2 regions of the Halioglobus maricola genome follow, and region 1 is predicted to be linked to the other one. Evidence: predicted binding sites of a transcription regulator. Region 1 holds the regulator's gene; the other holds the start of a gene.
What was found. The regulator sigma-54, encoded in region 1, starts transcription at its own class of promoters, with help from an activator protein. The targets are predictions, from matches to a motif close to TGGCACANNNNTTGCNNT.
Positions count from the first base shown of each region.

Region 1 (10,610 bases):
GTACTGGATATTTACTTGGACAAACGTACCGCGGAAAGCAACCGGCAGGTCACGATCACCCAGGGCAAAAACCAGACTGTCGCCGACGGCATGATCGCCAATCTGGTAACGGAAACCATAAGCCTCAAACCCAATGTGGAGAGCATCTATGTCCAGTCGCCCTGAGCGACCTTGCGCCCTGATCGCGCGCCTGCTGGCTGCAGCTTCCCTGGCCCTGGTAGTCACCGGGCCGGCGAACGCGCTGCCCGATGATCGCAACCAGCCGATCCTGATTGAGGCCGACGAAGCAGTCCGCGACGAAAAGCAGGGATTCACCCGCTATGTTGGCAATGTGACCATGGACCAGGGCAGCCTGCATATCGAGGCGGAACGAATTACCGTTTATCACGATGCCAAAGACGCCGACCGCATTCTGGCAGAGGGCGCGCCGGCGCATATGCAACAGCAGCCCGAACCCGAAAAGGGGCTGATCAAGGCATACGCCAACATTATCGAATATCACAAGGCCGAAGACCGGGTTCAGCTGCGCGAGAACGCCAGTATCGAACAGGAAGGCTCCACCGTCACCGGCGACAGCATAGATTACTTTATTACCGAGCAATTGGTGCGGGCCGATTCAGACAAGAGCCGCGAGGACAGCCGTGTTCAGGTCGTCATCGAGGCCGCAGCCCTCGACCAGGAAGAGGAAGCCAGTGGCGACACTGAAAGCGAGTAATCTGGCGAAGGCCTACAAGGGTCGCGAAGTCGTTCAGGACGTTTCCATCGAATTGGAAAGTGGCCAGGTGGTGGGTTTGTTAGGCCCCAACGGGGCCGGTAAAACGACCTGCTTTTACATGATTATCGGAATCGTGGCGGCCGATCGGGGCACCATCGAGCTCAACGGCGAGGACATCACCCCCCTGTCCATGCACGAACGCGCCCGTCACGGTATCGGCTATCTGCCGCAGGAAGCGTCAATTTTCCGCAAATTGAGCGTGGCCGACAATATCCTGTCGATTTTGGAAACACGGCCTGACCTGAACCGTAAGCAACGCAATGAGCGCTGCCAGCAGTTGCTCGAGGAATTCAACGTCGAGCATCTCCACGACAGCCTCGGCCAGTCGCTTTCCGGAGGAGAGCGACGCCGCATAGAAATTGCCCGCGCCCTTGCGACCGAGCCTGACTTCATCCTGTTGGACGAGCCTTTCGCCGGCGTGGACCCGATCTCAGTGAATGATATAAAACAGATTATCACCCATCTGCGCGGTCGCGGGATTGGTGTACTGATCACCGACCACAATGTTCGCGACACTCTGGATATCTGTGAAAAAGCATTCATTGTCGGGGAGGGTCACATCATCGCAGCGGGCAGTGCCGATGAGGTACTGAACAACCAGCGGGTCCGCGACATATACCTGGGCGAGCAGTTCTCACTCTAACGCCCACGCCCTTTTCAGGCAGCTGTCAACAAGCAAATTTCGCGCCAAAACCTTGCAAGCCATCTTGGCCGAGCGCTAAACTCGTCTACGTTGTATTGCACGGCGCGCCCATCAGGACTCGCCTGAGGAAACTCGATTCACCAATGAAGCAATCGCTGCAGTTAAAGCTGGGCCAGCAGCTGACCATGACCCCGCAACTGCAACAGGCTATCCGCCTGCTGCAATTGTCGACCATGGACCTGCAACAGGAAATCCAGCAGGCTCTCGACAGCAACCCCATGCTGGAGACCAGCGAAGAGGAGCAGGGCCCCAGCGAATCGGCCAGCGCCGACGATGCCGCCGCTACCGGCGATGGCCCAATGGAGAGCCTCGAACAGGCCGACATGGCCGGTGACGCTGCACCTCAGGAATCATCGCAGACGCTTCCGGACGACCTCCCCGTAGACACCCAGTGGGACGATCTGCTGCCCTCGAGTTCAGCCCCCCCACCGCCACCGGATGAGTTCCCCGAAGGCGATTTCGAGCCCCGTGGCGGCTCTCGTCAGTCCCTGCAGGAACACCTGTTGTGGCAGCTCAATCTGAGCCGCCTGTCGGACACAGACCGATTGATCGCAATGACGATTATCGACGCCACCGACGACAACGGACGCCTCCAGCTGGACCCTGAAGAGCTTCATCAATCGCTGCTGGAGGCGGAACTGGATATCGATGAAGACGAGGTCGTCGCCGTGCTGCACATGCTGCAGCAGTTCGAACCGGCCGGCGTCTGCACCCGCGACCTACAAGAGTGCCTGTTGGTTCAGCTCCAGCAACTACCTGCAGACACCCCTTACCTGGAGCAGGCACGTCAGGTGCTCAATCGCCACCTGGGACAGCTCGCCAGCGGGGATTTCACCCAGATCCAGCGCCGCACCCGATTGAACGAAAGCCAGCTGAAGGATGTGCTCGCCCTGATCCAGACCCTGGACCCGAACCCAGGTGAGACCTACGCCCCCAGCGATGTCGAATATGTGATTCCGGATGTATTTGTCAGCAAAAAAGAAGGCCGCTGGTTGGTGGAACTCAACCCCGATATCGCACCACGCCTGCGTATCAACAACGAGTACGCGAGCCTCATCAAGCGCGCGGACAGCAGTGCGGACAACACCTTCCTCAAGGACAACCTGCAAGAGGCCCGCTGGTTTCTCAAGAGCCTGCAAAGCCGCAACGAGACCCTCATGAAGGTGGCGACTAAAATCGTCGAACACCAGCGCAACTTCCTCGAATATGGTGAGGAAGCCATGAAACCGCTGGTGCTACACGATATCGCCGAAGCGGTAGAGATGCACGAGTCGACCATATCCCGGGTCACAACCCAGAAGTACATGCACACCCCCCGCGGCATATTTGAGCTGAAGTATTTCTTCTCCAGCCACGTGGCCACCACCGCGGGCGGAGAGTGCTCTTCCACCGCTATCCGGGCTCTCATCAAGAAGCTGGTTGCCGCCGAGAATCCGCGCAAACCACTGAGCGACAACAAAATCACCCAATTGCTGGAAGAACAGGGCATCAAGGTCGCCCGACGCACCATCGCAAAGTACCGGGATACGCTGCTGATACCGCCGTCTAACGAGCGCAAGAGGCTGGTATAGGCAATGATTGGCCCCACAGTGGAAAAAATTACTCGCCGGGCAGGCCTTGGTCTAGAATTTATCCTAGAGGATTCAAAATCCGGCTGTGCCGGTTCCGGGCGGCAATCCCCCGGGTTCACCAAAAGAAGGAGCAAGTGTATGCAACTGAATGTCAGCGGACACCACGTGGAGGTCACCTCAGCTCTGCGGGAGTATGTCGAGAGCAAATTCGAACGACTGCAACGACATTTTGATCAAATCACCAACGTCCAGGTCACTCTGATCGTGGAGAAAATGGTTCAAAAAGCGGAATCCAACGTACACATATCCGGCGCGGATCTATTCGCTCACGCCGAATCCGATGATATGTATGCCGCAATCGACGCCCTGGCGGACAAACTGGACCGCCAGCTCATCAAGCATAAGGAAAAGACAAGAGGACACTGAGCCCAGCCATGCAACAACCGCTGGATACAATTCTGACCCCGGAGCGCACTGCCTGCCAGGTGCCCGGGGTCAGCAAAAAACGACTATTTGAAACAATCGCCCACATTATCAGCGAGGACCAGATTTCCCTGAGTTATGACGAAATTTTTGCCCAGCTGATTGCCCGCGAAAAACTGGGAAGTACCGGCCTTGGACTCGGCATTGCCATTCCACACAGCCGCATAGACAACTGCACTCAGCCCCTGGGCACTCTGGTAACCCTTGACGAGGCTATCGACTTCGACGCACCGGATGGCCAGCCCGTCGACCTGGTGTTCGCATTGCTCGTACCCAGCGAGGCACACCAGCAGCATCTCGACACCCTGGCCCAGATCGCTCGCAAATTCAGCGACGCAGATTTTTGCAAGCGCTTGCGCGGGGCTGCGGATGCGTCGGCCCTGCACGCGCTGGCCACTGGCTAGACAATGCAACTGATCATCATCAGCGGACGCTCCGGATCAGGCAAAAGTACAGCCCTGCACCAGCTGGAAGATGAGGGCTACTATTGCATCGACAACCTGCCCTCTTCGCTGCTACCTGCTCTGGTCGCAGAGACCAGCGGCGAAGCCTTCGGCCATTTTCGCGGCACAGCTGTCTGCATCGATGCTCGCAACGCGTGGAAAGACCTCGCCAATTTCACCGCGACCCTGGAATCCTTGCCCGATTCGGTTAACACCGAGATCCTGTTCCTCGACGCCCAGGAAGCAACGCTGATTAAACGCTTCAGTGAAACCCGGCGCAAACATCCGCTGAGCTCTGAGGCGATGCCTTTGGCAGAGGCCATAGAGTACGAGTGGCGCCTGCTGGAGCCGATCTCCAGCGCCGCTTCGCTGGTGCTGGATACCAGCCAGATGACCATCTACGAGCTGCGTGACGCCATCAAACAACGCCTGCTCGGGGCTACCGGCGGCAGCATGTCGATATTGATTCAGTCCTTCGGTTTCAAGCGCGGCGTGCCCGCTGATGCCGACCTTGTTTTCGACGTGCGCATGCTGCCCAACCCACACTGGGTCAAAGAACTGCGACTGAGTACCGGCCTGGACCAGGAGGTACAGAGTTTCCTTGAGGCACAGCCACTGACCGACGAATTGTTTGGCGATATCAGCGCGTACCTGAACAATTGGCTGCCGCGCTACCGCGACAGTAATCGCAGCTATATGACAATCGCGATAGGTTGTACCGGGGGACAACATCGGTCAGTATATTTGGCTAACCGCCTGTTCCAGCATTACCGGGAACAATTTCCAGCCATGCATATAAGACACAGGGAATTGCAGTAAGTTGATAGAGACTCAGGTGACCATCGTCAACAAACTCGGCTTGCACGCCAGAGCAGCAGCGAAGCTCGTGGGCTGCACCTCTGCGTTTTCCAGTGCTATTGAGGCTGGCCGCGACGGCAATATGGTGGACGCCAAAAGCATCATGTCGGTGATGATGCTGGCCGCGGGCAAAGGCTCCGTGCTTGATCTGCGTGTCGACGGTCGCGACGAGGAGGAAGCTCTCGCCGCTATCACCGCTCTCATCGCAAACCGCTTCGACGAAGCGGAGTAAGTCCGAATGCCACAGAACCTGGCAAAACAACAGGAGACACTCGACCGGCTGACGCTAGCGCTGGATAGCGGCGCCATGGTCGACGTTCGCCGGATGCTCAATGGCATACCGCCGGCGGATATTGCCCACCTGCTTGAGTCATCCCCCCCCAGATTCCGCAACATTCTGTGGAAAATGGTGGATGTGGAACTCGAGGGCGAGGTCCTGGGAGAGCTTTCCGACGAGCTTCAGGCGCATTTTCTCTCGCGCATGGATGCATCCGAAGTTGCGACGATAGCCGAAGGCCTTGAAGACGATGACCTTGCGGACATCCTGCAACAGCTGCCTGATCGGGTTACGCGCGAAGTCCTCAATTCGATGGACCATCAGGATCGGGCACGCCTCGAGCAGGTAATGCACTATCCGGACGATATCGCCGGTGGTCTGATGAACACGGATACGATCACCATCCGTGCCCGCCTGACCCTGGATGTCGTGCTGCGCTACCTGCGCCGCCACGATGAAATTCCGGAAATGACGGACAATTTGATCGTGGTAAATCGCACCGATCAATTTATCGGCTTGTTGCCACTGCGTACTCTGCTCGTGTCCGACCCTTCGGCAACTGTGCGCGAGATGATGGTGACCGACGTGGACCCCATTGCCGTCAACACACCAGACGATGAGGTCGCCCGCCTGTTCGAACGCAATGACTGGGTCTCAGCACCGGTTGTCGACGATAGTGGCCGCCTGCTGGGCCGGATCACCATCGATGACGTGGTCGACGTAATTCGCGAAGATGCGGATCACTCCTTTATGTCCATGGCTGGCCTGGATGAAGAAGAGGACACCTTTGCGCCCGTGTCCAAGGCTGCCCCACGAAGGGCGGTATGGCTCGGCATAAACCTGTTCACCGCTTTTATCGCAGCCTCCACCATCAACATGTTTCAGGGCACCATCGAAAAAGTCGTGGCCCTCGCAGTACTGATGCCCATCGTCGCTTCAATGGGAGGCATCGCCGGCACCCAGACCCTGACTGTACTGATCCGGGGTATTGCCATTGGCCAGGTGGGCAAAAACAACCAGGCCTGGCTATTAACCCGCGAGGTTACTATCGGACTGATCAACGGCGTTATCTGGGCGGTCGTTGTCGCCATCGCGGCATCGCTATGGTTCGACGATTGGGACATCGGCATCATTATTGCCGCCGCCATGGTTATTAATCTTGTCACCGCCGCATTCACCGGCGCAGCGCTGCCTCTGGTATTATCGCGCCTGAACATCGATCCCGCCCTGGCAGGCGGGGTCATTCTGACCACAGTGACCGACGTGGTGGGCTTTGTCTCCTTCCTCGGTCTGGCGACGCTTTTCTATGCATAACGAATCAGAAGCCCCTGAAGACGAGTTTGAAGAGGGCCCCAGCAAGAGCGAAGTAAAACGGCAAATGCTCGCGCTTCAGGCACTGGGTGACAAACTCACTCGGCTGAAAGACAAGGAACTCGCGCGAATTCCTATCGATAGCGAACGCCTGATGGAAGCAATCATCGAGACGCGTAACATCCGCAGCAACAGTGCTCGCAAGCGCCACATGCAGTACATCGGCAAGCTCATGCGTGACGTTGATGCCGCCGCTGTAGAGGCCGCGCTGGATGCGCTTCACAAGCCCGCGCGCGACGCAAACGCGCGCTTCCATGAACTGGAGGAACTCCGCGACGAGGTGCTGGAAGCGGGTGTATCCGGTGTCGAAAAAGTCCTGGCCCTATGGCCACAGGCCGATCGCCAACAACTGCGTCAGCTGGTATTACAGGCCCAGCGCGAACAGAAGAACAACAAGCCCCCGGCTGCCAGCCGTAAACTGTTCCGCTACTTGCGGGAACTTCAGGAAGATCACTGAGGCAAAGGGGCGTTGGGGTCGACCACTTCGAGCCCCAAAATGGATATCTCATTGGGGTCCGGCACGTTGTTCGGATCGACTGACTCCACCAGCGCCTCCACCTGCCGCCGTGTCTCGTCGTCAAAAATACGATCGAATTCGATCGTTGGTTCGCTCCAGTTACCGCCGATAGTGTAGACGCCACTGGAAAGCCGGTTCACCTGCTTTTCGAATACCTTGGACACCACGAATACGCCCGCCGCAACGGGCAATCCGGCGGCCAATGCTGCTACCCAAGGCAAGTTATTGGCGACAGGCAATGTAGCGACCAACTCGCCATCAAGCGTCTCATCAATAAGGTCGGATTCGAGAGTGAAGACGAATCTGGACGAGCTCCCCTCAACTGCCATAGCCGGCACAATCAAAGTCCCGCTCTCCAGCCCCATCTTTCCCTGTAAGCTATTAAAAGGCACGCCTGACTCAAACATATGCGTGAGGCTCAAACGTCTCGCCACTTCAGCCAGATTGAAAATACTGACGAGGCGCAACGCTCCGGTGGCGCCGGCTGGCGTTTCGAGGAAACGCCCGCGCTCCATCGACAGATTAAGCTCGCCCTCAGCCGCTGTCAGCGCAAAATCCTGCGGCGACCCAGGCCATGTCAGACCGACATCTACACTACCACTGCTAGTTTCCAGGAATTTGTCGTAGCCAAAATGACCCAGCGTGTCACCGAAATCGTCAAAACCAAGAGGTGCGCTGAGCGCAGTCCGCTCACCCTGCAACCAGTGCAACTCGGCTGGAGCCTCAGGCGTCAACACCAGGCTGGCGAGTTCGCCATGTATGTCAGTGGCGCGAATGGAACTCCCCTCCGAGAACAGGCTCATCTGTAACTGACCCAGGGGCTCACCATCCAACACCAGATTGGAGATCACGACCTGCATGTCCGGCAGTTCCAGCAACTCGGTGGTATCGCCGTCACTTCCCTGCGTAGCGCCCTCTTCCTCAGCAGCCCGCCCAAGTGCACCGGTCATGCCTGAAAAATCGAGGTAGTCGAGTTTAAGCCCGGCGCGCCCCACGGTGGGCTGGAAATAAGTGCCACGGAGCCACGCCGTTTCCAACTGGGTCTGCAGAATATTTTCATCCAGCGCCAGGCTAAAGCGTACATCGCGGAATTCCTGCCCCCAGATAGTGGCACTGCTGACGAACATCTCATCGAGTTGTAGCCGCAGTCTGGAGTTTGGCTCTTGAGCCTCCTCTTCAGCCTGCGCGTAAGATTCCTCGTCAGCCTCCTCATCAGCTGCGTCCACAAGCGCCAATACTTCAGGTACGGGCGATGGAAACAAATAGCGGTCACTAAAAGCCAACCACTCATCCAGATCCAGCGAGGGCAGACTGCCATGCCCCAGCACTATGCCTGCGACTACAGGTGCAGCGGGACCCTGCGCCCCCAGGGACGCTCCTTCAAGAATGCCATTCACCAACTGCAAACGAAGTTCCAAATCCACACCCAGTTGCATCTCCAGATCATATCGCTCCGACGCTAAAGGCAATTGCAGGCTGAAGGCTCGCATCTCGGCGGCAGGCTTGGCATAGGGCGAGGGCAGATCGAGACTGATACCTTCCAGAAGCGAGGCAAGATTCAAGGTTGGCGGTTTTCCGGGAGCGATCTCAAGCAGACCAGCCACCTCGGCCTCCCCCTCTGCAAGCGCCAGCACTTCGAGCGGTAGCCATTTCTGCAACGACGCCGTTTCTACCCTGGTCTCCAGGCCTACTTCGAGTACCGAATTCGTAAAACCAGCCAGCGGCTCACCCGACTCCAACGGGCGCTGCCGCAACTCCGCGGTCAGCGGTTGACGCCACAGCAGACCAGTCAGGTCGTCTGAACTAAACCCTGACGTCGAATGGTAGTTCACCCTGCCACCAAGCTCCTCCAATGCCAGGTTGCCCGGCTCAATCCGCAGTGCAACATCGTCCAGTATTGCGCTGACTTCCACCGTCGGTGGCGCCTTGGGTTGAGTCAGATTCAGTTGCAGGTCTAGCTCTGCTTCCAGCCCCCCTTCTGCCTGCCACTCGCTAAAGACACCGCTGGTCAGCTCTCCCAGCATAGAATTGTTCGCGATCAACAGGCCATCCGATGCGTCGCCGCTCAGCGCCCCGTGAACCGCCAGCTGCATCTGCCTGCTATCGTTTACCCAGGTTTCAACTGACAGTTCGCTCAATTCGGCACTAAACATCTGGGCAGAGTCTGCCCAGACGCTGACATTACTGTCGTCGATCAACACAATACCCGCCACCTTGCTCACCGGCGGCCATTGTTCGTGGTAATTGATGCTTGTGTTGGCCAGGTTGAAAAACAGCTGCACAGTGCGCTGAGCCACACTGCCGCGCTTGAGACTACCGCGCCAGATAAATGCACCCTCCAGGACCTCACCCTCGCCGATTGCCCCACCCAGCCAGCTGAGCAGGCCGTCATTCATCGTGTAAGGCAGGTACTTGAGGCGGTGGATCGGGTGAGTATCTTCCACACCAATCACCAGATCCATCTCCAGGCCAGTGGGTGTCGGCTTGAAGGGAATGTTTAAGCGGAATAAGGCGTGGGCCGTGCCCTCGACGCCAGATGCCGTAATGAGACCACTATCGAGCAGCAGCGATTCACGGTCCCAGTTGATATTCAGCGTGCCACTGATATCGTCAAAGTAGAGCGGCTGTTTGTAAACCGTGGGGAAATCCATAGTGAAACGTTTGCTATCCAAAACCACGTAGCCACCGTTCTGGGATAGCTCTAGATAGCCCGCTCCCGAGGTGACCCCTGGCGCGCCCTTCCAGGAGCTGACTACCACGTCGTGGAAGTTGGCCTCAACCTGCCAATCGTCTGTGGCCTGGCGCACATCGCCCACCGTGAGCTCCAATGCACTCACCTGCCCCTCGGGAGACAGCGTAGAGAAAACCGAGTTGAAGTTATCCGGCATCACTCCCGAAGCCAGTGCCAGCTGACTAAGGGGCCCTACTGGCACATCCCGCGCACGCAACCTGAAAGACTCGCCCCAACTATCCAACTGCAGCCGGGGAAGCAGCAGTTTCACATCGCCACTGCGGGCGAACACATCAGAGGCATAGACCGTACGTCGATTGCTGTGCTCGACCAGACTGACCGACAGGGACAGTTCATCCAGCGGCATACGCCATTCGGCCTCGGCCGGCTGTAGCACGAGATTTTCGAAATACAGATCGAGATCCACATCCAGCGCCCCGCGCTGCCAGTCCAGCCAAAGCTGCGCTGTAAGCTGCCCCTCGGGCGAGATGAGTTGCGGATTAACGAAAATCTCGCGGGCTGCGGCGAGATCACTGGTGGCAGCAGACACATAGAGCTGGCCGGAGAAAGCATCAGGTGTGAATGGATTTCCGACACCCTTGCCCAGCACTTCGAATGCTGCGCCACGAGTCGAGAGTAACTGGGCCTGAAATTGGCGCTGGCTTCCCTCGCGATGCAGCTCAAGACCCAGGTCGAAGTTGCGCTGCTCCCCACTAGGGAGCGCAAGGTACAGGGTGTTGTTTTTCAACGTGACATGCTCAATATTGAGCAAAAACTCCCGCAACCAGTTCCCTAGTGGCGTGTTGCCGCCCTTGAGACCAGGAAACACGAAGCGGCCATCGTCGGTAAGCTCCCCGCGCAGTTCGAGTGCATCTAGTTCA
Region 1 is NZ_CP036422.1:982,249-992,858, reverse strand. Features, by position in the region: gene lptC (LPS export ABC transporter periplasmic protein LptC) at 1-165, shown strand, start outside; gene lptA (lipopolysaccharide transport periplasmic protein LptA) at 149-715, shown strand; gene lptB (LPS export ABC transporter ATP-binding protein) at 693-1,418, shown strand; gene EY643_RS04435 (RNA polymerase factor sigma-54) at 1,562-3,049, shown strand; gene hpf (ribosome hibernation-promoting factor, HPF/YfiA family) at 3,188-3,475, shown strand; gene ptsN (PTS IIA-like nitrogen regulatory protein PtsN) at 3,484-3,936, shown strand; gene rapZ (RNase adapter RapZ) at 3,940-4,794, shown strand; gene EY643_RS04415 (HPr family phosphocarrier protein) at 4,796-5,065, shown strand; gene mgtE (magnesium transporter) at 5,072-6,424, shown strand; gene yjgA (ribosome biogenesis factor YjgA) at 6,417-6,938, shown strand; gene EY643_RS04400 (YhdP family phospholipid transporter) at 6,932-10,610, opposite strand, start outside.

Region 2 (10,610 bases), 810 kb from region 1:
GAATATCATTACCCCGCTCATGCCCTATTTCCCGCTGGTTGTTGTCTACTGTCAGCGCTATATGAAGAATGCAGGTATCGGCACGGTCACTGCATTGATGCTGCCCTACTCCGTGGTTTTTATCACACTGTGGACCTGCTTCCTGCTTGCCTATTGGGCACTGGGTTTACCCCTCGGATTGCAAGCGAGCTATAACTACTAGGAGACCTGGCTAATGAAAGTTCAACATCTGTGCGCCGCCATCGCCACAGTCACCATCGCCAGCTGTGGCTCAGAAACAACGCCCTCAGCCAGTTGCGATTACGCCAGTGGCAACCTGCTGGAAGATACGGGGTTTCGCACACTTGCCGCGCCGCGCCGGGAACGCAAATGGAGTGCATCCGGCCACGCCAATAGCGAGGCGTTCAGCTATTCAGCGAACGATGGAACACTCGAGATCACTCAGGTCGGCTCAGAGCCGTGGTTCCTGTTAAGCCAGAGCCCCGATATGGCAGCCCTGGCGGGAAAGACCATCGAATACACAGCCGAGCTTAAGCTCGATCTCACCGAGTCCACGCACCCCCACAAGTTCAAGCTGGGCGGTGGGCTCGCCTTGTTAGGTAAGAAGTACAACAAGAATGTGTTGCGAGCACACTTCCCACATGAACCTCACATGGGCACTCACGATTGGTTCACCGCGCGAGTCGTTGCGGAAATTCCGCCTCGCACAGATTTCTTGAGGGTGAGCATCATGCATCAGGCCGGCGGCTCATTGCAGGCGCGTAATCCGAGCCTGAGGATTGTCGAGACCGGCTGCCCGCTTACCGTCCTCCCTCAAACCTAGACCCGGGGCGACTCTTCGCCACCCGCCGTCGCGGCTTGATCGCTGGGTGGCCAGTTCGACAGCAGAATGCCGAACCAGGCACTGCGCGGATGCAACAGCGTCAGGAATTTGATCACCATCGTCAAGGGCACCGACAACAACATACCCACAGCACCGAACATGTACCCCCAGAACACCAACGATACAAATACAGCCAAAGTTGATAGCCCGACTGCCTGTCCCATCCACCGGGGCTCAATGACATTTCCAACCACCATGTTAACCACGACATAGAGCGCCACTAGCGAACCTGTCAACAGCGGGCTGCCCTCAAGCAGGGACAACAAAACAGGCGGCACCGCTGCAATAATAGAGCCGACATTGGGAATAAAATTCAATAGGAATGCGAGGAAGCCCCAGAGTGCAGCGAAAGGAGTGTCCAGCAAGATTAATCCTACCCAGATGATGCCGCCTGTAAGCGCGCTGACCAAAGCCTTGGTGCGGACATAGTTATTCATCGATAAGAGCAAAACGGTCGCTGGCTCCACATAGCTGGTTTCGCGCCCATTGGACATGGCGGCCATTTTCGCCGGTAGACTGGAAGCGTCCGCCAGAATAAACAGCACGGTGAACAGAATCAGCACAAAATTGCCGAGTGCATCACCGAGGCCGCCGAGAAAACTACCGAAGTATCCCATCACCGCCGCCGGATCGAGTGCTCGTGCTACACCCTCTTCACTGACGCTGACACCCCAACCTTCCAGCCGCGCCGCCCACCGGTCAACGAGAGCCGTGAACTGTTGTTCATAGCCAGGCATCGCGGCGGCAAAATCGTCTGCTGCAGAACCGATCAGGAAAAACACTGCGAGCAACAGGCCGACAGCGGCCAAACCTACCAGGGTGACCGCCAGGCTCCGTGGCATCCCCCGGGCCGCCAGCATCCGGATCGGCGCAGAACAAATCACCGCAATGAAGACCGCCAGCAGGAAAGGGACAAGCACGTTGGCAGAATAACGAGCGCCGGCGAGAATAATAACAATCGACGCAAACACCAACAGGGAGTCGCGAATGCTGGTGCGGGCAACAGCAGGTGTGGTTTCAGGCATTTTTCGGACCCGTTAAGTAAGTGCCATAGAAAATAGCACAGGCTGGGACATCGCGGGGCGGATCGAGGCTTTTTAACCCGACCTGCCATCCACTCTGGGGCGCAACAAAATCGCCATATAACGCATAATAAATGCGCCGTAAGCGATCACCCATAACAGGGTCGCCAGCCAGATCATGCTGCGGTACTCAAGGCCAACGCTGCTGCCGAAAACCCGGACCAGCGCGGCACAGAAAATCGCTGCCAGCGCGAAAGCCATCAGATGGCCGACAATAATTTTTCGTCCGGTATGCCCCAGCGACACCCTGGAGATCATCGCCAAAATCATGGTGCCCATCGCACCAACCGTCAACATATGGAGGGCCTCGCTATGACTAAAGCCCAAACCCAGCTTGGCGATCGCTAGGAGCGCCAGCCCCGCCGGTATCGCCCAGTACGCGAGATGTAATGACCATACCAACGGTGTTGCAAACGTGACCCAGGTACGCCAGCGCGCTACTCGCAACCCCTGGCAAAGCGCTGCCACCGCCAGTATCGCGGCAGCCCAGACTCCCGCTGGAGCCATTGCAGCCCCCAACGCCATCAACATCACTACCGGACTCAGATTTTCGAGCCAGGCCAGCGGTGGCACGCGTTCGGTGCCTGTACCATTGGCAGTAAACATGGGAGTCACTCTGCCTGCGACCACGGTCATAAGAATGGTCACCAACATCACCATCAGTGTCGATGCCGAAACCGCAGAATTGGACGCAGTGCTGTTAAGAACACTGTAATGGAAGAAGCCATTGGCTACCGTCATCATCAGGAGAATCGGCAGAAACACAATATTGCGCCATTGCCTGATCCGGATGATCGGCAACGCCAGAATGAAAGCGGCTGTGGGCAGGAACAGCAGATCCACTGCACTGACGAACCAGGCTGGGGCCACCTGCGGAGCCAGAAGCAGCATCCGACCGGCCAACCAGAGCAGGACCAGGCCAGCCAGGCTCGCTCCTTTAATCCCGGGTTGTCCTGTCCAGGTCTGAACTGCTGTGAGCAGGAAGCCAACGATGATCGCGGCGACAAAACCAAACAGCATTTCATGGGAGTGCCACCATAGCGGACCGCCAAAAACCAGATTGCTGTTCAGTCCAGTGACAAGCGACGCCCACAGCAACACGGCAATGACGCTGAACCCGGCTCCGAACAAAAAGAACGGGCGAAACGCCAGGCGCAGCAATGGCAGGCTGTCATCAGGCTCCGGTGGTTCGCCGACGCGCCCATCGCTTAGCAATACACTCATTCACCCACGGTATCACATTAGCTTGTGAGCAATACACGATCACCTTCAACTCGCACCGGCCAGGTCTTGAGATTCTGCCCCTCTTCCAGACACTCACCGGTATCCAGACAGAAGTGTTGTTTGTAGACAGGAGAGGCGACAACGGTTTTATCGCCGATATTGCCCACGATGCCGCGGGACATCACGTTGGCGCCACTACAGGGGTCATAGTTTCCCACTGCAAAGTACGCATCCTTGCCGTTGCGAGTGATACGGAAGATAGCGACCTGCTCACCTCCATACAAAGCGGCCCGGCCACTATTGGGAAGTATGTCGTTCACATCGCAGATATCAGTCCAGTTAGTCATTTTATCCACCTCTCCTAGGACGCAGTCGCCAGCACATCGGCCGGGTCACACTTTTCTTCTGCCGTGGCTGGACGAATCTGCTCACGCTCACGCACGAACACCACATTGTCGTCAGTGGCGTCGGAATTCACGAAATGATTAAACCGGGCTACCTTTTCAGGATCTTCGATAGTGGTCTTCCATTCACACTGGTAGGTACCGACCACCGCGGCCATCTGCTCTTCCAGTTCTGTGGCTATCCCCAGGCTATCTTCGATAATGACTTTTTGCAGGTACTCAAGGCCGCCTTCGAGATTCTCCATCCACACCGACGTACGCTGTAGCCGGTCCGCGGTCCGTACGTAGAACATGAAGAAGCGATCGATATAACGGACAAGGGTTTCATCATCCAGATCGGTAGCGAACAGGTCGGCGTGACGAGGTTTCATGCCGCCGTTACCACACACATACATGTTCCAGCCTTTCTCGGTGGCAATCACCCCCACGTCCTTGCACTGTGCCTCAGCACACTCTCGCGTACAGCCGGACACCGCCATCTTGAGTTTGTGCGGTGAGCGCAGCCCCTTGTAGCGGTCTTCCAGGTCAATGGCCATACCTACAGAATCCTGCACTCCGTAGCGACACCAGGTAGAACCGACACAGGATTTAACAGTCCGCAGTGACTTGCCGTAGGCGTGGCCGGTCTCAAATCCAGCATCGATAAGTTCGGCCCAGATCACCGGGAGTTGCTCCATGCGAGCACCGAATAAGTCCACCCTCTGGCCGCCAGTGATTTTGGTATAAAGATCGTATTTCTTGGCGACCTCACCCAGCACGATGAGTTTGTCCGGTGTGATCTCTCCGCCTGGCACGCGAGGCACCACCGAGTAAGTGCCGTCCTTCTGCATATTGGCGAGAAAGCGGTCATTGGTGTCCTGCAACCCCTGATGTTCTTTCTCCAGGACATAGTCGTTCCAGCAGGTAGCCAGAATGGACGCAACAGCAGGTTTACAAATGTCACAGCCCTGACCATGACCATGCTGGTCGAGCAATTCATCGAAGCTGCGGATATTCTCCACCCGGATCAGGCTGTAGAGGTCCTGGCGAGTGTATGGGAAGTGCTCACAGATATCGGTATTCACCTCATAGCCGAGATTTTCGAGCTCTGCGTTCATAACCTGGGTTACCAGTGCGGTGCAGCCGCCGCAGCCCGTCGCTGCAGTGGTCTCACTCTTTAGATCACCCAACTGACAGCAGCCGCCAGCCACTGCCGCAACCAGATCGCCCTTGCTCACATTATTACAGGAGCAAATAGTGGCAGTGTCCGGCAGCGCATCGACGCCAAGCGCGGAGGCCGCACCATCGACGCTTGGAAGTATCATCGCGTCAGGCTGGTCGGGGAGCTCAATCTGGTTCAGGGCGAACTGCAGCAGGTTGCCGTACTCTTCTGCATCCCCAACCAATACCGCACCGAGCAGATGTTTCTTGTCCGCGGATACAACTATCTTTTTATATACCTGCTCAACTTCATTGATATAGGTGTAGTTCAGAGCGCCCTCGGTTTTGCCATGGGCATCGCCGACAGAAGCCACGTCCACTCCCATGAGTTTCAGCTTGGTCGACATATCGGCGCCGGTAAACTCGGTGACGCCGGTGCCACAGATATGCTCAGCGGCTACCTGAGCCATGGTATTTCCCGGCGCGATAAGCCCGAAAATTCGGCCATTCCATAAGGCGTTTTCACCAACAGCATAAACATCACTATCGGATGTCTGGCAGAAATTGTTGACTTCAATACCGCCGCGCTCACCGATGGCCAGGCCGCTTGAGCGAGCCAACTCATCCTGCGGGCGGATACCGGCCGAGAACACAATGAGATCCGTATTCAACTCGGTCTCGTCGGCAAAGCACATCTTGTGCACCGCGCCATCGCCGTCAGTGATCTGTTGGGTATTCTTGCTCGTGTGCACACACACGCCGAGCTCTTCAATCTTTTTCTTCAGCAGTGCGCCACCGCCATCGTCCACCTGCACGGCCATTAGCCTGGGGGCGAATTCAACAACATGTGTTTCCAAGCCGAGATCATGCAGGGCCTTGGCTGCCTCAAGGCCCAATAGGCCACCGCCAACCACGGTACCGATCTTCGCGCCTTCGGAAGCAGCAGTAATCGCTTCAAGATCTTCGATGGTGCGATAGACGAAGCAGTTGTCACGTTCATGCCCCGGGACAGGTGGTACGAAGGGAAATGAGCCCGTGGCCAGCACAAGTTTGTCGTAGTGCACGACCACGCCGTTTGCAGACGTCACCGTTTTCGCTGCGAGATCCACAGCGACAACCTTGTCGCCGACGTGGCAGCTAATGGCGTTTTCCTCATAGAAGCCGGGCGCAACCATATTCAGTGGCTCTGCACTGCGCTGTTCGAACCATCCCGTAAGATGTACCCGGTCATAGGCGACCCGCGGCTCCTCCCCGAAAACCGTGATACTCCAATCCCCACCGGCGGCGACCACCTGCTCTACCACCCGGTGCCCCACGGGGCCGTTACCTACTACTACCAGTTGTTGTGTCATATGGTTCTGCCTGTCATTTCGTCTGGGCGGCCTAAACCGCAACTTGGCTTTTTTCAAAGCGAAAAGGATTGCCCGGTGGGCAAGACTGCGTAGGAAAAGAGGAGCGGAAGAGCACCTAAATGGTGCGTAAAAGAGGCGCACACGCACCTTTTCCGCGCATCCACCATTGGAGTCATATCCTGATTTTAGTGCACGCTGTCGCTGATAAGCCCCGAAACCGCACGGTTTCGGGGCACAACGACGGAAAATCCGCGCGCTTGGCATATTCATTGCAAATCCCATGCCTATTCGACCCAACGGCGGGTTGTAACCCAGCAAGATTCCCTCGAGTAATTTTCGAATCCCCTTTTAACTGCCAAGGAGGCTCTGTCATGAGCAGCCCCGTCAAAGTCCTCGACTTTGCCAACCCATCCATCCGCACCCTGCACCTGACCTGGTTCGCATTCTTTATCACCTTTGTCGTGTGGTTCAGCCATGCACCCTTGATGGCACACATCAAGGAAGCTTTCGACCTCACCACACCTCAGGTGAAAGCGCTGCTCATGCTCAATGTGGCGCTCACCATTCCTGCACGCATCGTGGTTGGCATGTTGGTCGATAAGTACGGCCCACGCGTGGTGTTCAGCTCGCTGCTCATCCTTTCCTCGTTCTTCTGCTGGGGGTTCGCCTTTGCGGACAGCTACGAAATGCTCGCCCTGTTCCGCTTTCTCGGCGGATTCGTTGGCGCTGGGTTTGTCATCGGGATCCGGATGGTAAGCGAATGGTTTCCTGCCAAGCAGGTAGGCATGGCACAGGGCATCTACGGCGGCTGGGGCAACTTTGGCTCCGCCGCAGCCGCGATGACTTTACCCACCGTTGCCTTGATGGTGGGAGGCGAGGACGGTTGGCGTTACGCCATTGCCATGGCCGGCCTGATGTCCTTTGGCTATGGCATCATCTATTACTGGCGCGCGCGTAATACGCCCAAAGGTTCCACCTACTTCAAACCAAAGAAGACCGGTGGACTGGAAGTCAGCTCCTACCGGGATCTGTACTTCTATATCGGCATGACCGTACCGCTATACCTCGCCCTGGCAATACTTAGCTGGCGCCTGTCACCTACCAATCTGGGGCTGTTGTCGGCATCAGCAACTTACTCGATGTACGCAATCCTGATTGGCCTGTTCATCTTCCAGACCAGCCAGATCTGGAAAGTAAACAAGGAGCATCTACGCGACGGCGTGCCCGAGATTGAGAAGTACAAGTTCAAGCAGGTAGCTGCTCTCAACTGGGCTTACTTTGTCACCTTTGGCTCAGAGCTGGCAGTGGTCTCCATGCTGCCGCTTTTTTTCATGGAAACGTTTGAACTGGGGGCAGTTAAAGCCGGCCTGCTGGCCTCTGGCTTCGCCTTTATGAATCTGGTGGCGCGCCCATCAGGCGGTTATTTTTCCGATCGCTTTGGACGAAAACGCTCCCTGTCATTCCTCATTGCCGGCCTTGCTGTGGGCTATCTGGTCATGGCCCGAGTCGACGCCACGTGGATGATTCCGCTGGCTGTGCTCGCCACCATGTGCTGCTCTTTTTTCGTGCAAGCTGGCGAAGGCGCGGTTTTTGCCATGGTGCCTCTGATCAAACGCCGGATGACCGGACAGATTGCCGGCATGGCGGGCGCATTTGGCAACGTCGGTGCAGTGACCTACCTCACTGTGTTGTCTTTTGTTGACGCTTCGACGTTCTTCACCATTATCGCAGCCAGTGCAGCGGTATGCTTTGTCATCGTACAATTCATCGACGAACCCGCCGGCCAGATGCAAGAAGTACTACCCGACGGCACAGTACAACTGATCGATGTTGCATAAAGGAAGAGCATGACGGCGTCCGACGCAAGTCAGGTAAAGCACCTAAGCGGAGACCTCGCCCTGAGGGTTGGCCAGTACTCCGCGGCCGGACGCAAAGCCGAGAACGAAGATGCTATAGGTATCCGTATTCCAGATGGCAATCTACTGACAACGAAGGGCGCTGTAGCCATCATCGCTGACGGCGTGAGCGCTGCCGAGGCCGGCAAGGAAGCCAGCCAGACCTCAGTGACCAACTTCCTATCAGACTATTTCTCCACCCCGGAGTCATGGAGTGTGAAGAAATCGGCCCAACAGGTGCTCACCGCACTCAATCGCTGGCTCTATAGCCGCGGCCGAAGTTTTGCGGACAATACCCGCGGCTTTGTCACTACTTTCAGCGCTTTAGTGCTGAAATCTCAACAAGCGCACCTCTTTCATGCCGGCGACAGCCGCATCTACCAGATGCGCAACGGGTCGCTAGAGCAAATCACAGACGACCACACCACCCGAGTGTCAGAGAAACACAGCTACCTGAGCCGAGCGCTTGGGCTGGATGTGCATCTGGAAATGGATTATCGCAGTCTCAGCATCGAAACCAACGACCTGTATCTGCTGACCACAGACGGCATTCACGATGTGCTGGGGCGCGATCGCATGGAGTATATGTTGCGCGAGCTAACGGCCGATCTCGATCTCGATCTCGCTTGCAAGGCATTGGCTGACGCCGCTTTTGCAGCGGGCAGCAAAGATAACCTGAGCTGCCAGCTAATACGTGTGGATCAGCTACCCGCGGCGGGCATCGATGACGTTGTGAAGCGCCTGACGGAGCTCAGTTTTCCGCCCTTTCTCGAGGAGGGCATGATTCTCGATGGCTATCGGGTTGTGCGCGAGCTACACGCCAGCAATCGCAGCCAGATCTACCAGGTAGAGGATGTTGAATCCGGGGCGCAGTTTTGCATGAAGACGCCCTCGGTGAATTTTGACGACGATCCGGCTTACATCGAACGATTCGTGCTGGAGAGCTGGATAGGCAATCGCATCAATAGCCCCTATGTCATCAAGGTGGTGGAAACTGACCGGCCTAAAAGCTGCCTTTACTACCTGACCGAATATATACCGAGCATCACCCTGTCTCGCTGGATGCTGGAGCACCCCCGGCCAGCGGTTGAAGAGGCTGTCTATCTGATCGACCAGATTGCCAAGGGCATTCGCGCATTTCACCGCCGCGAGACCCTGCATCAGGACATCAAACCAGACAATATCCTGATCGACCGCAACGGCCAGGTAAAGATCATTGACTTCGGTTCATGCCACGCAGCGGGGCTGAGCGAAATAGAGACAGCAATCACGAGAGATATTGCGCTGGGCACGGCACAGTACTCGGCGCCCGAATACACGGTCGGCCGCAAACCCAACTATCAGGCTGATCAATTCTCGCTGGCCGTCATCAGCTACGAAATGCTAACCAGTGAGTTGCCTTTCAGCGGAAAATTGGAGAACTGCAAAAGCCCACGGGATTTCCTCAACACCCACTATACAGAGAGTTATCGAATCAACCCGCTGGTGCCTCACTGGATTGATGGCGCGCTGCGAAAAAGCCTGCGCTACCAGCCTGAGCGTCGTCACGCCGATGTAATGGAGTTCGCCTACGAGCTAAAGCATCCGAATCCGCTGTACCTTGAGTATCGCCAGCGGCCCCTGATGGACCGCGATCCGGTGAGAGCCTGGAAGTTGATAGCAGGCATTCTCGCCCTCAGCCAGCTGGCAACATTCATGTTGCTGTTCAGCTAGCCAAACCAGCTTTTTTTACGAGTGCCACAATGCCTTCGATGGCCATCGGCTTTGCGTAAAGATAGCCCTGGAAAGAATGACAGTTGTGCTGTTTGATGAATGCGTACTGGCTGGGCGTTTCAACCCCCTCAGCAACAACCTTCAGATTCAGATTGTGCGCCATCAGAATAATGGTGCTGACGATCGTCGCGTTGTCCTGAGTCTCACACACATCGCTAATGAACGAACGATCAATTTTTAGCGTATTCAATGGCAGCTGCTTTAGCCGGCTCAGTGACGAGTAGTCCTTACCAAAGTCATCAATCGCAATCTCAATACCGAGGCTTCGGATTCGCTGTAACTGCTGGTGAATATCTGTCGACTGTGTGCCAATCACAGATTCAGTAATCTCGAGCTCGAGATAGTCCCCCGGGAATCCGGTGCGCTCGAGAATACTGGCGAGCTCGTCATACAATTCATCGCCGACGAAATGCCCCGGGGAAATGTTTACCGACAGTTGCTTGATCGGCACTTCCCCACCACCGCAGGACAACACCTCATCGCAGGCTTTTTCGATCACCCAAAGATCGATTTTCTTGATCATGCCCACCTCTTCTGCAAGTGGCACGAACTCTGACGCAGGAATGTCCCCTTCTTCCTCGTCATGCAAACGCACAAGAGCTTCCAGCCCAACCATTTCCAGTGAAGCGACATCAAACTTTGGCTGATAGTGGACGTGGAAACGCCCATCACTCCAGGCCTGGCGAAGTTTGACCTCGAGAGCCAGACGCCGCTCTGCTCGCTGATTCATTGCGCTGGAATAGAATGCAAATCGATTGCCACCGAGCGCTTTGGACGCATACATAGCGGTATCGGCATTCTTGATAATTTCTCCCGTTGTGCACCCATCCTCGGGGAACTGGCTGATGCCAACACTG
Region 2 is NZ_CP036422.1:176,462-187,071, reverse strand. Features, by position in the region: gene EY643_RS00840 (AbgT family transporter) at 1-202, shown strand, start outside; gene EY643_RS00835 (hypothetical protein) at 215-823, shown strand; gene EY643_RS00830 (AI-2E family transporter) at 820-1,908, opposite strand; gene EY643_RS00825 (NnrS family protein) at 1,981-3,189, opposite strand; gene nirD (nitrite reductase small subunit NirD) at 3,207-3,536, opposite strand; gene nirB (nitrite reductase large subunit NirB) at 3,551-6,085, opposite strand; gene EY643_RS00810 (NarK family nitrate/nitrite MFS transporter) at 6,457-7,923, shown strand; gene EY643_RS00805 (bifunctional protein-serine/threonine kinase/phosphatase) at 7,933-9,693, shown strand; gene EY643_RS00800 (sensor histidine kinase, YfiR-like protein-associated) at 9,686-10,610, opposite strand, start outside.
Region 2: nirB (nitrite reductase large subunit NirB) is a predicted target of sigma-54. The motif match lies at 6,354-6,371, and genes of this name have one in related genera.